3 regions of the Hahella aquimaris genome follow, and region 1 is predicted to be linked to each of the others. Evidence: predicted binding sites of a transcription regulator. Region 1 holds the regulator's gene; each other region holds the start of a gene.

Region 1 (4,167 bases):
AAGTCCGCCTTATCCACTCCTCCATCTCCTTGTGAACTTCGTCGGTAGCTCGACCACTGGTCTCAATGGGAGCGCCTACTTTCACCTTAATCAATCCAGGGCGCTTGCTGATACTGCCTGCCGGCCAACAGTCGCCAGCATTATGCGCAACCGGCAGCAAAGGAACGCCTGCGCTGACCGCCAGCAAAGCGCCGCCCTTGTTGTACTTACCAACCTGCCCGGGACGAACCCGCGTTCCCTCAGGATAGATCACAACCCAATAACCTGACGTCAAACGCTCTTTACCTTGCTTCAGCAACTGTTTAAGCGCCGCCGACGGTTTACTTCGGTCAATAGCGATAGGCTTCAATCTTTTCAGAGCCCAACCAAAAAATGGAATTTTCATTAACTCTTGCTTAAGCACAGTGCATTGAGGACGGAATATTACCCCCAACAAATATGTTTCCCAGGCGCTTTGGTGATTGCTGACAACCACACAACTCGTTTTCGGAATATTCTCCAGCCCCTCAATCTCATAACGTATGCCACAAACAACCCGCGCCCACCAAAGAGCGAACACATTAAACCGAGACACGATGTAATAGCGCTTTTCAAAATTGACGTAAGGACCGACCAACATCCCAAACAAAGAAGTGATGATGACGCCCCAAGCATACCCAATGTAAAAAACGAAAGACCGAAATAGCTGAAATGCCTGCACTTTTGCCCGCCTTTTTTCAATGCCCGCAAAGGATATCAACTCCCCGCCCAAAGCTGCAATGAATGTTATCCCTCAACGCCCCAGAAACCCAATGTTTGAGGGCTTTTGCGACTAAAGTACACCCTCTTAAGCGGCCACCCGCTCACCCCTTGACCAATATCAAGACGCCCTATCGGGAGCTGGATACACTGAACATGGAGAGAGGGGGGATCCACTTGCCAACAAGTGTGACAGCAGGCGCGCGCGCTAAAATCGCCGACCATGATAATCAAACGCGCGCAGGTGTTTTCTTACCTGGTTGGAGACCCAATATGCCAGTTGGAAAGGTTGTCGAACAAACAAAACAAAATGGGGGTAACGATAGCTGGGTCTATTTGCTCAACTCCCCCCCCAAGGAATTCTCCAATGAGAACTGGAGCGTCTTGGACGAGGGAATCTATAACGCAGACTATCGCAACAGCTCCCTGGCTCGATATTACGAAGGCGGATTCGCATTGAGCATTCAGGCGCCTTGTTTTAATACACTCGTTAGCGCGGAAAATTACACCCGCCGACTCCCATCCATGAACGCAAATCTGCAGAAGTACATCGACTATGTCGTCAAGGAAGTGAGGCTACTCAAGCAGAGCCTTCCTATCGGTTGTCAGGTTAAGTACCTGCATTGGTTCGGCGATCTGGTGCGCCAGCTTACTCCCGCAGCGCAAACGCAGGTGATGTACTATTTAGGCCGGGAGTTCAAGCTGAACTTCGGCGCCGATGCCCGCCATGTCATTGAGCTGGACGCCCGCCCAGACTCAGAGGAAGCGCTAGCACTGATCAAGGGATTGGGTTTTAACATCATCTGCATCAATGACCCCGGTGAGTATGCACAGTCCTGCCCTATTGAGGAGCTTAAGGATTGGCTGCAAACCATCAGGGCATTCGACTTCAGAGCCGTTTACCTGCGCCTGAAAGTATCTCCAGCCACCTACCCCACACTGTCCCAGCATCTTGAGGAAATTCTGACGGAAAGACCGCAAGGCATTCTTCTTTCCAGCCATAAGCCAGAATTCGCCAGCACGCCAGGTCTGGAAGCAGCGTTAAAAGATTTCAAGCGACGCATTAAGTCCGCATCGTTTATTCCGATCACACAGGACTTTTTCGCTCTACCCTGGACGGGCTTAATAAGCCAAGGAGTCAGCTGTCTACATGGTGTCGGATTGGGCGCATTCTCTTACACGCCCCATTACCAGTTGCGCAACGCCACACAGCTGGATGACTACTACAAAATCCTCGACAAAAGCGAGCTCCCGGCAAGAGCAATTCGTTACACTCAGACACAGCTGTAACAAAAGGTGAAAGCTATGTAAAAACATTGGCGAGTGTAGGTTTTCCCTGTAAATTTCCTGCTGTGGGGATTTGCTTTTAAACAGCTATTGGCTATCCTAGAAGCCTCTTTAAGCAGTTTCACTCATTCAGCCACGAGGCGACCGATGGAAAGCAAGCATATAGCAACCTCCTCTCCTTTTACCTTACACAGGGGCTGCCATGAATGTAACTTGAGCAAGCTTTGCATTCCTATCGCAGTCGGGGCTGAAGACATTGATCGCCTGGAAGAAATCATTCGCCAAGGGAAGATGCTGAATCGCGGCGAATATATCTTTGAGCAACATACGCCATTCCGCTCCTGTTTCGCAGTTCGCAGCGGCGCAATCAAAACATTCACCGTGTCAGAGGAAGGCGAGGAGCAGGTAACTGGCTTCTACCTGCCTGGCGAGATTATCGGCTTGGACAGCGTCAGCATGGAAAAATATTCCTGCTCCGCCGTCGCCCTTGAGCGCACCAGCGTATGTGAAATTCCTCTGGAAAAGTTTGAAGACCTTGCTTCAGACATCCCCAGCCTACAGCACCATTTTTTCTCATTGATGAGCAAAGAGATCCAGGAAAGCAGGCAGCTCACCATGTTATTGAGCAAAAACTCTGCTGAAGAGCGCATTGCCTCGCTTTTACTATCCCTGTCGACTCGCTTTAGTCGTCGTCGCCTGTCCGGCACAAACTTCAGACTCCCTATGCCTCGCAGTGATATAGGCAACTATTTAGGCTTGGCCGTCGAAACTGTAAGCCGGGTTATTACCCGCTTCCAGAACAATGGCATTATTAAGGTCCAGGGAAGGGAAGTTCAGATATTGCAATTGGAAGAGCTGCAGAAAATTCTTCGCCACGATACCAAGTGTCTGGAACACCAGAAGGAATCAGCCCTTAACGCTCGTTAACGGGTCTCTTCCAAGCAGTTTTTAGCTGGCTTCACGCCGCCGCGCTGCTGACACTGCTCAATCAACGCAGGCAGATAGCGGCGCCAGGGAAGCTGCTTGACGCCGAAAGTGTTGCGCAACTTGATACACCCCAACGCCCCATTTGCGGGAAGCGCCACCCCAGGCAACACGTCAGCGCCTTTTTTCTCAATCAGAGCCTGCAACATTTCTTCCTGACCAAACGCCTGCAGCACAATCGCCTTCAACAATTCATAATGGGTGACAGCTTCAGCGCCGGCATAATGGTAAACGCCCCACACAGAGATATTACAGCTCAACTGCTTGATAACAGCGTCTACGACCCTCGCTACATCATCCACCGCAACGGGAGTCAGTTGCATATCGGTGCTGGCGTTCAGGCGCTTACCTGAAGACAGTGCTGAAAGCATGGTCTGCAGCCAGCCTTGAGCGCCCGCCTCCAGTAACCAACCAACCCTCAAGATCAGATGCTTGCTATAGTTTTCCTGAAACCATTGCTCACTCTGCAACTTTGTCCGCCCATACACAGAAAGAGGACGCCCTTTATTGGCGGAAATATAGGGATTCTTTTTGACACCATCAAAAACAAGATGACTGGAGATGTGAATAATCGGCGCCTTCCATAAACCCGCTACCTCTGCCACCGCCTCGCAAGCGGATACGTTAACTTGGTACGCCAGGTCCGGATGCTGCTCCGCCTTGAACAGATCGCTCATCTCCGCGGCATGAACGACGAAATCCGCTGACGGCATCGCCTTCATTCCCCTCACAATCGCATCGTTGGTCATCAGAAACTGCTCATAGGGAACGCCCTCCACCGCCATGCCGCTCTGCTGCAAACGCTGAGCTATAGCCCTGCCTAATGGCGAATCAATTCCCGTCACACAAACAATCACTCATGTACCCCTTAAATGCTTCTCTTAGCCTTTGGCAACCCCCAGAATGCGGGCCGCACGAAGATATTATGTTAACAATATTGGCTGCTTGATGGGATTTTCGCAAACCCGATACACCGGGCTCTATCCGCATCATTTCGCTTAACGCTGCGCTTTAAATTCCTTCCAAACGATTAAGGTATACCCTGGGAACCCGCGAGGTCATGCCCGTAAATAAAGTATAGGAGATTGTTGACGCATATCCTGCAACCTCATCAGCAGAAACAGCCCCGCCCCACAATTCCACTTCCGACCCAATGCG
Region 2 (4,167 bases), 430 kb from region 1:
TGGAAGGCGCATTCACTGACCCTAAAGTCAGCGGTCGGCTGCACACAGCGGGGCGTTACTCGACTTTGCCGTTTGTGGTGAGCGGTGAAGGAAGCGGCGGGACGCAGGGTGTGGATATTTCTTCCTTGAGCGCAAACCTGGGCGATGCCGGACGTATCGATCTGTCTGGCTGGTGGCGGCCAACCGGGTTCGACGTTTCGCTGAACGGCTCGGGCGTGAACACGCAGAGTCTGCAAGCCTTGGGTTGGCAAATGCAGCATGGGGTGTTGAATACGGACTTGCGACTGCAGGGGTCGCTGCAACAACCCAGAGTAGATGGTTATGTCGCCTACGCTACGGACATTGAAGGCCAGGACGACAAAGGGCGGAAGCAAAAATACCCGCTGCAGTTACATACCGATATCGCCACTCAGGAAGACGAGACTTTATCGCTGGTGACGGTCATCAAGAAAGACGATATGCAGACCGGCAGGGTGAAGCTGGATATCAATGCGCGCACTTACCTGGATTTCCTCAACCAACTGCAGGGTGAACTGGACGTGCGCAAGATTCCGCTGGACGTGGCGGTGGCGGGCAACCTGGAGACGCGTTGGCTCAACTTCCTGCTGGACCCTGATATTCACCGCTTTTCCGGCGACCTGAATCTGAACCTGACCGCCAAGGGCGTTCTTGGCGATCCTCTGTTAAATGGCGATTTGAAACTGCAGGATGGTTTTTACGAAAACCGCATCACCAGCACCTTGTTCAAAGACGCTCAGGCCAATCTGGCGTTCGCTGGCCGGAAAATGACCATGAGCGACAGCTCCGCCAGCGATGGCGGCTCCGGCAAGCTGGAGCTGCTTGGCCATGTGGATTGGAATGAGTTGAAAGGCGGTGAAGAAAGTGACGACAAACCGATAGAACTGCAGTTGATCGCCACCAACGCCAGTATTCTGCGTCGCTCCGATATGGAGGGGGCGGTGTCCGGGAAGCTGACGCTGGAAGGTGACTTCAAAAACCTGCTGCTTAGCGGGAAAGTGGAAGTGTTGCCGTTCGCGATGATGCTGGATGCGGCGCTGGGCCGTGATATTCCGGAGATTGAAGTGCGTGAGGTGGCTAAAGAAGTACTGGAGGATGAGAGCATCCTGCCTTTGCCTAAGGTCGCTCTGGATATCCGTCTGATTGTCAATCAGCAGGCCTTTCTCCGCGGGCGCGGGTTGGAGGCGGAACTGAAAGGCCGTGTGTTCGCCAAAGGGCCGCTGGAATCCGCGTCCTATCGCGGCAATTTTGAAACTTTGCGCGGCACCTTCGAGGTGTTTGGCAAGAAGTTCGATCTGCAGGAAGGGGAGGTGCTGTTTGAAAACGACAGCTTCACCATGTTTATCGTTGGCGTATACACCAGCAAAGACACGGAATACCGTGCAGAGCTGTCCGGGTCGCTGGCGTCGCTGAAGGTGAACCTGAGTTCGAATCCGCCATTGCCCGAGGACGAAATCCTGTCGCAGCTTATGTTCGGCAAGTCAGTGCGCAACATCACGCCGATTCAGGCGTATCGTTTAGCGGCGGCGGTGCAGACGCTGCGTGGGGAAGGCGGCAGTTTCTTTGACCCCATCGCCACCACCCGCGATTTGCTGGGGGTGGACACGCTATCCGTCGACACGCAGGAAACTGATAATGGCAGCGGCGTGTCCGTCGGCGTGGGCAAATATCTGACTGAACGCGTCTACCTGGAGCTGGAGCGGACTCCAGATCCGGCGCAGCCGTGGAAAGGTTCCGTCGAGGTGGAGTTGAACCCCAACCTCAACCTGGAGACGACCACTGGTGGACAGTCCGGCTTCGGCGGCGTCGAACTACAATGGAAGCAGGACTACTGACGCCAAGGTGGCGACAAAGCCTGTCATTAATGATGTTTCTGATGCTTGTCGTTGTCTTTTTTCAGTACGACATATACACCGCCGAAGAATGCGATGGTCATGCCTACTACCAGTAAACCCGCGATGATGGTTTCGTCGATGTACATAATGAATCTCCAACTTGGCTGATCGATGATAAGGTGATCTTTAGTTGGATTATGGCGAGGTCCGCTAAAGCAAGTTTGACTCAGGTCAACCTCTTTCAGCGGCAATATCCCCGGTAACGCTTATATTGACCGGAGTCAATTCCGGTCAGCCGTTCGACTCGCCGACTGTTGCGGCGCCCCCAGGATGCCTGCTTTGAAGTCCTGACTGACAGGGTAGTCGCCAATCCAAATGGAAAGAATGGCGTCGAACAGCTTCTTGCCGGGAATGACGCCGCGATCCCGCCCGTCCAGCCAGACTTGCGCCCCGACGCCAGGGATATACTCCACAACGGCGGTGTCTCCTTTTTCCAGCTTTTGATCGAACATATGCACCATCTGTTCAATCTCTCCCCGGATGTCCTCCGCCTGCTGCTTACTGATATTCAGACGCATGCCTTCGTAAAAGGCGTCAGCGATTTTGCGGCCGCGCACGTCTCTCAACATGGTGAACTCCATGCGCCGATGCCCTTCATCGGTAAGCAGTGCTTGCGCCTCATGACTCGGGCGCTCCACATACAACGCGCCGACATACACGTCGACAAAGACAAGAAAGCGGCGAGTGGCTGCGCCATTTAAGAAGAGAGAAGGACGGTCGCCTTTCGACGGCAGGGATTCTGGAACGTCCACGCCTTGCAGCGTCACCGCAAAGGAAGGCGTAGTCAGACTCAACAAGACGATAAACAGCATCGACGATAGCGTTGGGGATATGCTCATTGTGGCGCCTCTTTGCCCTGGGATCTGCTGACGGCATGGCTGCAGACTCCGGCGCCAGGGTTTGTTATAACTTTCTGGGTTCCTGGCGCGACAGGTTGATGGACGTTATTGTTTTTATAACGTCAGGGCTCTCCAGGCTTGGTTACCTGGGTGGCCCTGACTGAATGTTGAGCAGTGTTACACAATGATACAAAGATTGAGTGGATGCTGATCACATTTTTATCTGTCTCAATAGGTCTTTTTATATAGTCCTTTGTTTGGGCGTCATTATTTCCCCAACTCTTCGTAAAGGTTAGAAAAAAGAGGCTGGCGGGCTTAAAATAGCGGGCTTTAGCAACTTCAAGCCACCGCAACGCGACAGAGTCCCTCATGTATATTGACTTCCAGCAATTAGAAGCGACCAAAATCTATCATTGGATGACGCAGACCATCATCCCTCGTCCCATTGCATGGGCGCTGACCCGCAATGAGGATGGAGGCATGAATCTGGCGCCGTTCTCCTATTTCACCGCGATTTCCAGCGCGCCCCCCACCATTGCCATTTCCATCGGTAAAAAGCCCAGCGGAGAGCTGAAAGATACGCGCAGCAATTTGCAGGTTGGCGCGCCCTGCACGGTGCATATCGCCGGTCGTGAGATGGCGCAGGCGGTGACGGACTCGTCCCGGACGCTGCCTTACGGCGAATCCGAGCTGCCAGGGCTTAACCTGTCATTGGTGGACTTCGAAGGTTTTGAGTTGGGCAGATTGGCGGAATGTCGTTTGGCGTTTGGGTGCCGCGTGCAGGAAGTGGTGGAGCTGGGCAGCGTGCCCCAGGCGATGGTGCTGCTCAATATCGAAAAACTGTTTGTGGACGATAGCGTGATGACGACGGACGCCAAAGGCCGTCACAAAGTGGACGCAATGCAGGTGAACCCGCTGTCCCGTCTGGGGGCGGATGAATACGCCACATTGGGCGAAGTTATCAGTATTCCGAGGCCCGCATGAGCCAGTTAAGTAATCCCAGCCAAGCACTGTTACGCCAACGTGAGCAGTTGAGCGGTCGAATATTATTGTGCTCACCGCCCGCAGACGCCATTGCTGCGGACCTGCGCCAGACTGGCGCAGAGGTCAGCGTTCTGAGTTGGGATCACACGGCGGTAAACGCCTGCCGGGGCGCCGTAGCGGAAGAGCGGTTATTTACGGATCTGGCGTTGCCTGCTGACGCGCAATGGGATCAGATCGCCCTGTTTATGCCGAAGGCCAGAGAAATGCTGGACTTGATGCTATCCGTTGTCGCGCCAGCAGTGAAACACGCACAGCATATCTGGCTGGTGGGGGAAAAGCGCGAAGGCGTGGAGAGCGCCGCCAAGCGTCTGGCGAAAGAAGGCTGGGACGCCACTAAGGTGGACTCAGCGCGTCATTGTCAGGTTTGGCAG
Region 3 (4,167 bases), 2.9 Mb from region 1:
AATCGGCGTGGCTGCAAGCTTGGCGAAAATCGGAGCGTAGGTTTCTTCCGCTTTTTTAACTTCCGCTTCCCACTGGTTTGCGGAGGTCCAGCCGAAAACGCCTTTGTAACTGCCTAACCCGGGGTAAAAAACCAAGTAACCCAGTCCGAAGACAATGGTTCCCATGAACAGAACCAGCCACCAGCGGGGCAGGGGATTGTCATACTCTTCAATGCCGTCGAACGAGTGACCCATGGTCTGCTCGGTCTCGGTATCGAACTTCTGGCTTTTGCGGGTGACCCACAACAACCAGGCGCAACCAAATATTGATCCCAGGACGATAAAAGATATCCATCCGGTCCAGAAACTAGTCATGTTTTTTAGTCTCCGCTTCGCGTACTGACTTAGCGTCCGCTTCGTCATCTTCAAAGGGTAGGTTCGCAGCTTCGTCAAACGTTTTCTTTTGTTTGGAGCTGAAGGCCCATACCACTAAGCCGATAAACGCCGCCATGATTAACAGGGTGGCTAACCCACGGACAGTATTAATATCCATTGAACTTACCGTTTGATTGCCGTACCCAGTTGCTGCAGGTAAGCAACCAGGGCTTCAATCTCATACTTGCCTTCAACCATTTCCGCTGCGCCATCGATGTCCTCTTGGGTATAAGGTACGCCAACTTTGCTGAGAGCGTTCAATTTGGCCGCAGTTTTTGATGGGTCCACTTTGGTGGTGAACAACCATGGGAAAGCAGGCATGTTGGATTCCGGAACCACATCGCGGGGGTCGTACAGGTGAGCCCGATGCCAGGCGTCGCTGTACTTTTCTCCTACACGGGCCAGGTCCGGACCAGTACGCTTGGAGCCCCACAGGAATGGGTGCTCATAAACGGATTCACCGGCGACAGAGTAGTGGCCGTAGCGCTCAGTTTCCGCACGGAACGGACGAATCATCTGTGTATGGCATACAGTGCAGCCTTCACGGATGTAAATGTCGCGTCCTTCCAACTGCAATGCGTTCAGCGGCTTGAGGCCTTTAACCGGTGTCGTCACTTCTTTGGTAAAGAACAAAGGTACGACTTCAACGAGTACACCGAAGCTGATTGCGATCACGATCAGAGGGATCATCAAGCCAAGGTTTTTCTCGACGACTTCATGATTCATCGAATTCTCTCCCTCTTAGTTAAACAGCATGTGGAACAGAGTCAGCTTGCGCCAGCGCATCAATTGCCTTGGCGTCGCTCTGTCTGACGGTTTTCCAGGTGTTGTACGCCATGACCAGCATACCGGTCAGGAATACGGCTCCGCCCAGGACACGCACTGCGTAACCAGGGTAGCTGGCGTTCAGCGCTTGTACGAAGCTGTAGGTCAGGGTGCCGTCTTCGTTAACTGCGCGCCACATCAGTCCTTGCATGATGCCGTTGACCCACATTGCTGCGATGTACAGTACAGTGCCGATAGTCGCCAGCCAGAAGTGGACGTTAACCAGCTTGACGCTGAACATTTCTTTCAGGCCGTACAGACGAGGAATCAGGTGGTAAAGCGCGCCGATGGAAATCATCGCAACCCAGCCCAGAGCGCCGGAGTGAACGTGGCCGATAGTCCAGTCAGTATTGTGGGACAGCGCGTTGACGGTCTTGATGGACATCATCGGACCTTCGAAGGTGGACATACCGTAGAAAGACAGAGATACGACCAGGAAGCGCAGAACCGGGTCGGTGCGCAGCTTATGCCATGCGCCGGACAGGGTCATCATGCCGTTGATCATACCGCCCCAGGAAGGAGCCAGCAGAATCAGGGACATAACCATCCCTGCGCTTTGCGCCCAGTCAGGCAGTGCGCTGTAGTGCAAATGGTGCGCGCCGGCCCATACGTAGATACTGATCAACGCCCAGAAGTGAACGATGGACAGACGGTAGGAGTAAACTGGACGCTCCGCCTGCTTGGGTACGAAGTAATACATGATGCCCAGGAAGCCGGCGGTCAGGAAGAAGCCTACCGCGTTGTGGCCCCACCACCACTGCACCATCGCGTCGATTGCGCCTGCGTAAATGGAGTAAGACTTCATGGCGGAAACGGGAATCGCCATGCTGTTGCCGATGTGCAGAACGGCGACAGTAATAATGAATGCGCCGAAGAACCAGTTAGCGACATATATATGCTTGCTTTTGCGCTTGGCGACCGTGCCAAAGAAAACGATAGCGTACGCCACCCAGACAACCGCGATCAAAATGTCGATCGGCCATTCCAGCTCAGCGTATTCTTTGGACGTGGTGTAACCCAGAGGCAGCGTGATAGCGGCCAGTACGATAATCGCCTGCCAGCCCCAGAAGGTGAAGCTAGCCAGACCGTTGGAAAACAGAGACGCCTGACTGGTGCGTTGGACTACATAGTAGGAAGTTGCGAAAAGTGCGCAGCCGCCGAAGGCGAATATAACGGCGTTAGTGTGCAGAGGTCTCAATCGACCGAAGTGGAACCATGGATAGTGAGTATTTAGCTCCGGCCAGACCAGCTGTGCTGCGATAAGCACGCCGACAGCCATGCCCACTATACCCCAAACAACTGTCATGATGGCGAACTGACGCACCACCTTGTAGTTGTAGGTTTCGTTAGCACTTACTGTATTCATTAGTGACTATTCCTACCCTGAGTTGATTAATACGGCGCAAACCTGCTGGCGAGTTCGTTATGCTTTTGCAATGTTGAGTTGTCGCCCAGTTCGAATGTCAGGCTTTCAGGATCCAGAAACCAGGGGCCTCTTTTTCCTCCCCCTCGACAGCGGGCCGAAGCATAAGAGCTGCGCAATAGGGCTGTCAACTGAATATGCTTGGCCAAGTCATTATCTCCACATATTTTTTCCCCTGCTTGATATGCATCAAACGCGTTATAAACCGGAGGGCGGATGCGTTAGTTCAGAAGGGGAGCGTCTGTCTTCGACTTTACTGCAAGGGAAGTCTTAGGGCATGTGAAGCAATGACCAAAGGACAGGAAATCCCTCTCACCCAATGCCTAAATAACTACTAGAAATAATAGATGATTTTTGGCTTATTTCTGGTCAATTTTATATGGGATGACTCCTTCCTTTAATAAAGGAGGCGAGATCGTGATAATAGCGGCCTTCGCGCAAAGATGAATATTTGTTCAGATCGCAGTCTTTATTGGTTTTTGGTTGAGGGAGGGCGCATGCGCTTCATGGTCGACGGTCCGGAACAGGCCGGGAAAGTTCTTTTATTCGCTCATGGCGCCGGCGCGCCGATGGACTCTGATTTCATGTCCTTTATTACACGGGAGATCAGCACCGGTGGCGTTAAGGTCGTGCGCTTTGAGTTTCCCTACATGCAGGAGCGCCGCGATAACGGAAAGAAGCGCCCGCCGGACCGTCAGGAGAAGTTGCTGAGCTGCTTCGCAGGGGCGCTGGAGAACTGCCCTCCTGACAGGGAGATTTTTTTGGCGGGCAAGTCCATGGGGGGGCGCATGGCCAGTATGCTGGCGGCGGATTTACCGGAAGGCGATTCCAGGGTGCAAGGTTGGCTGGCGTTTGGTTATCCCTTTCATCCCCCTGGCAAACCGGAAAAGCTCAGGACTGAGCACTTGGCGGATATTTCACTTCCCGGGTTGGTGCTGCAGGGCGAGCGGGATCCATTTGGCGATCGCTCTGAGAATATGGAGAAGTATTTGAACGAGCAAAGCGCTGTAGTCTGGCTGCCCGATGGCAATCATGATCTGGCTCCGCGCAAGGCTTCAGGCCTGACCAAAGAGCAAAACTGGCGAACGGCGGCGCAGGCGGCGTTGGCCTTTATGCTTCGCTGATTTGCCCGGGGCGATAGGATCGACGACAATAGCGGCCTTTACCCAGCCGCGCATTGGCGCGTCGATGAATTGATGATTGGAAATGCCCGGATGTCGCAAAAATACCCTGCCAGCTCTTCCCGTAAACGCTCTCCTTTAAGTTCCGGCAAATACTCCGCTATCGGACTTCTCGCCTACTGCCGACCTGGATTCGAAGCAGAATGCGCCCAGGAGCTGCAGAATATCGCCTCGCTGCAGTTTGTTTACGGTTACTCGAAAATAGAAAAGGGGGCAGGGGTTGTGTTTTGGCGCTGCTCCCAAGGCAATGCGCTGGATGTGTATAAAGAGATAGAGGTAAGTCGCTGCATTTTTGCGCGGCAAGTGTTTTGCGCGTTGCATGAC

Evidence for each region. The regulator FNR, encoded in region 1, switches genes on or off when oxygen is low (the NO sensors DNR and NnrR bind a similar motif). The targets are predictions, from matches to a motif close to TTGATNTANATCAA.
Region 2: the regulator FNR is predicted to act here: its motif matches at 2,075-2,088, upstream of ccoM (cytochrome c oxidase subunit CcoM).
Region 3: the regulator FNR is predicted to act here: its motif matches at 2,842-2,855, upstream of ccoN (cytochrome-c oxidase, cbb3-type subunit I).

Annotation. Positions count from the first base shown of each region.
Region 1 covers NZ_CP132203.1:4,015,125-4,019,291, forward strand. The annotation lists gene O5O45_RS17755 (lysophospholipid acyltransferase family protein) at 1-751, opposite strand, end outside; gene O5O45_RS17760 (hypothetical protein) at 1,012-2,028, shown strand; gene fnr (fumarate/nitrate reduction transcriptional regulator Fnr) at 2,173-2,952, shown strand; gene O5O45_RS17770 (SDR family oxidoreductase) at 2,949-3,866, opposite strand; gene alr (alanine racemase) at 4,021-4,167, opposite strand, start outside.
Region 2 covers NZ_CP132203.1:3,580,970-3,585,136, reverse strand. The annotation lists gene O5O45_RS15900 (translocation/assembly module TamB domain-containing protein) at 1-1,853, shown strand, start outside; gene ccoM (cytochrome c oxidase subunit CcoM) at 1,880-1,999, opposite strand; gene O5O45_RS15890 (chalcone isomerase family protein) at 2,135-2,752, opposite strand; gene O5O45_RS15885 (flavin reductase family protein) at 3,122-3,736, shown strand; gene O5O45_RS15880 (class I SAM-dependent methyltransferase) at 3,733-4,167, shown strand, end outside.
Region 3 covers NZ_CP132203.1:1,115,075-1,119,241, forward strand. The annotation lists gene ccoP (cytochrome-c oxidase, cbb3-type subunit III) at 1-354, opposite strand, end outside; gene O5O45_RS05215 (cbb3-type cytochrome oxidase subunit 3) at 347-532, opposite strand; gene ccoO (cytochrome-c oxidase, cbb3-type subunit II) at 538-1,140, opposite strand; gene ccoN (cytochrome-c oxidase, cbb3-type subunit I) at 1,160-2,605, opposite strand; gene O5O45_RS05230 (alpha/beta family hydrolase) at 3,160-3,786, shown strand; gene rlmM (23S rRNA (cytidine(2498)-2'-O)-methyltransferase RlmM) at 3,877-4,167, shown strand, end outside.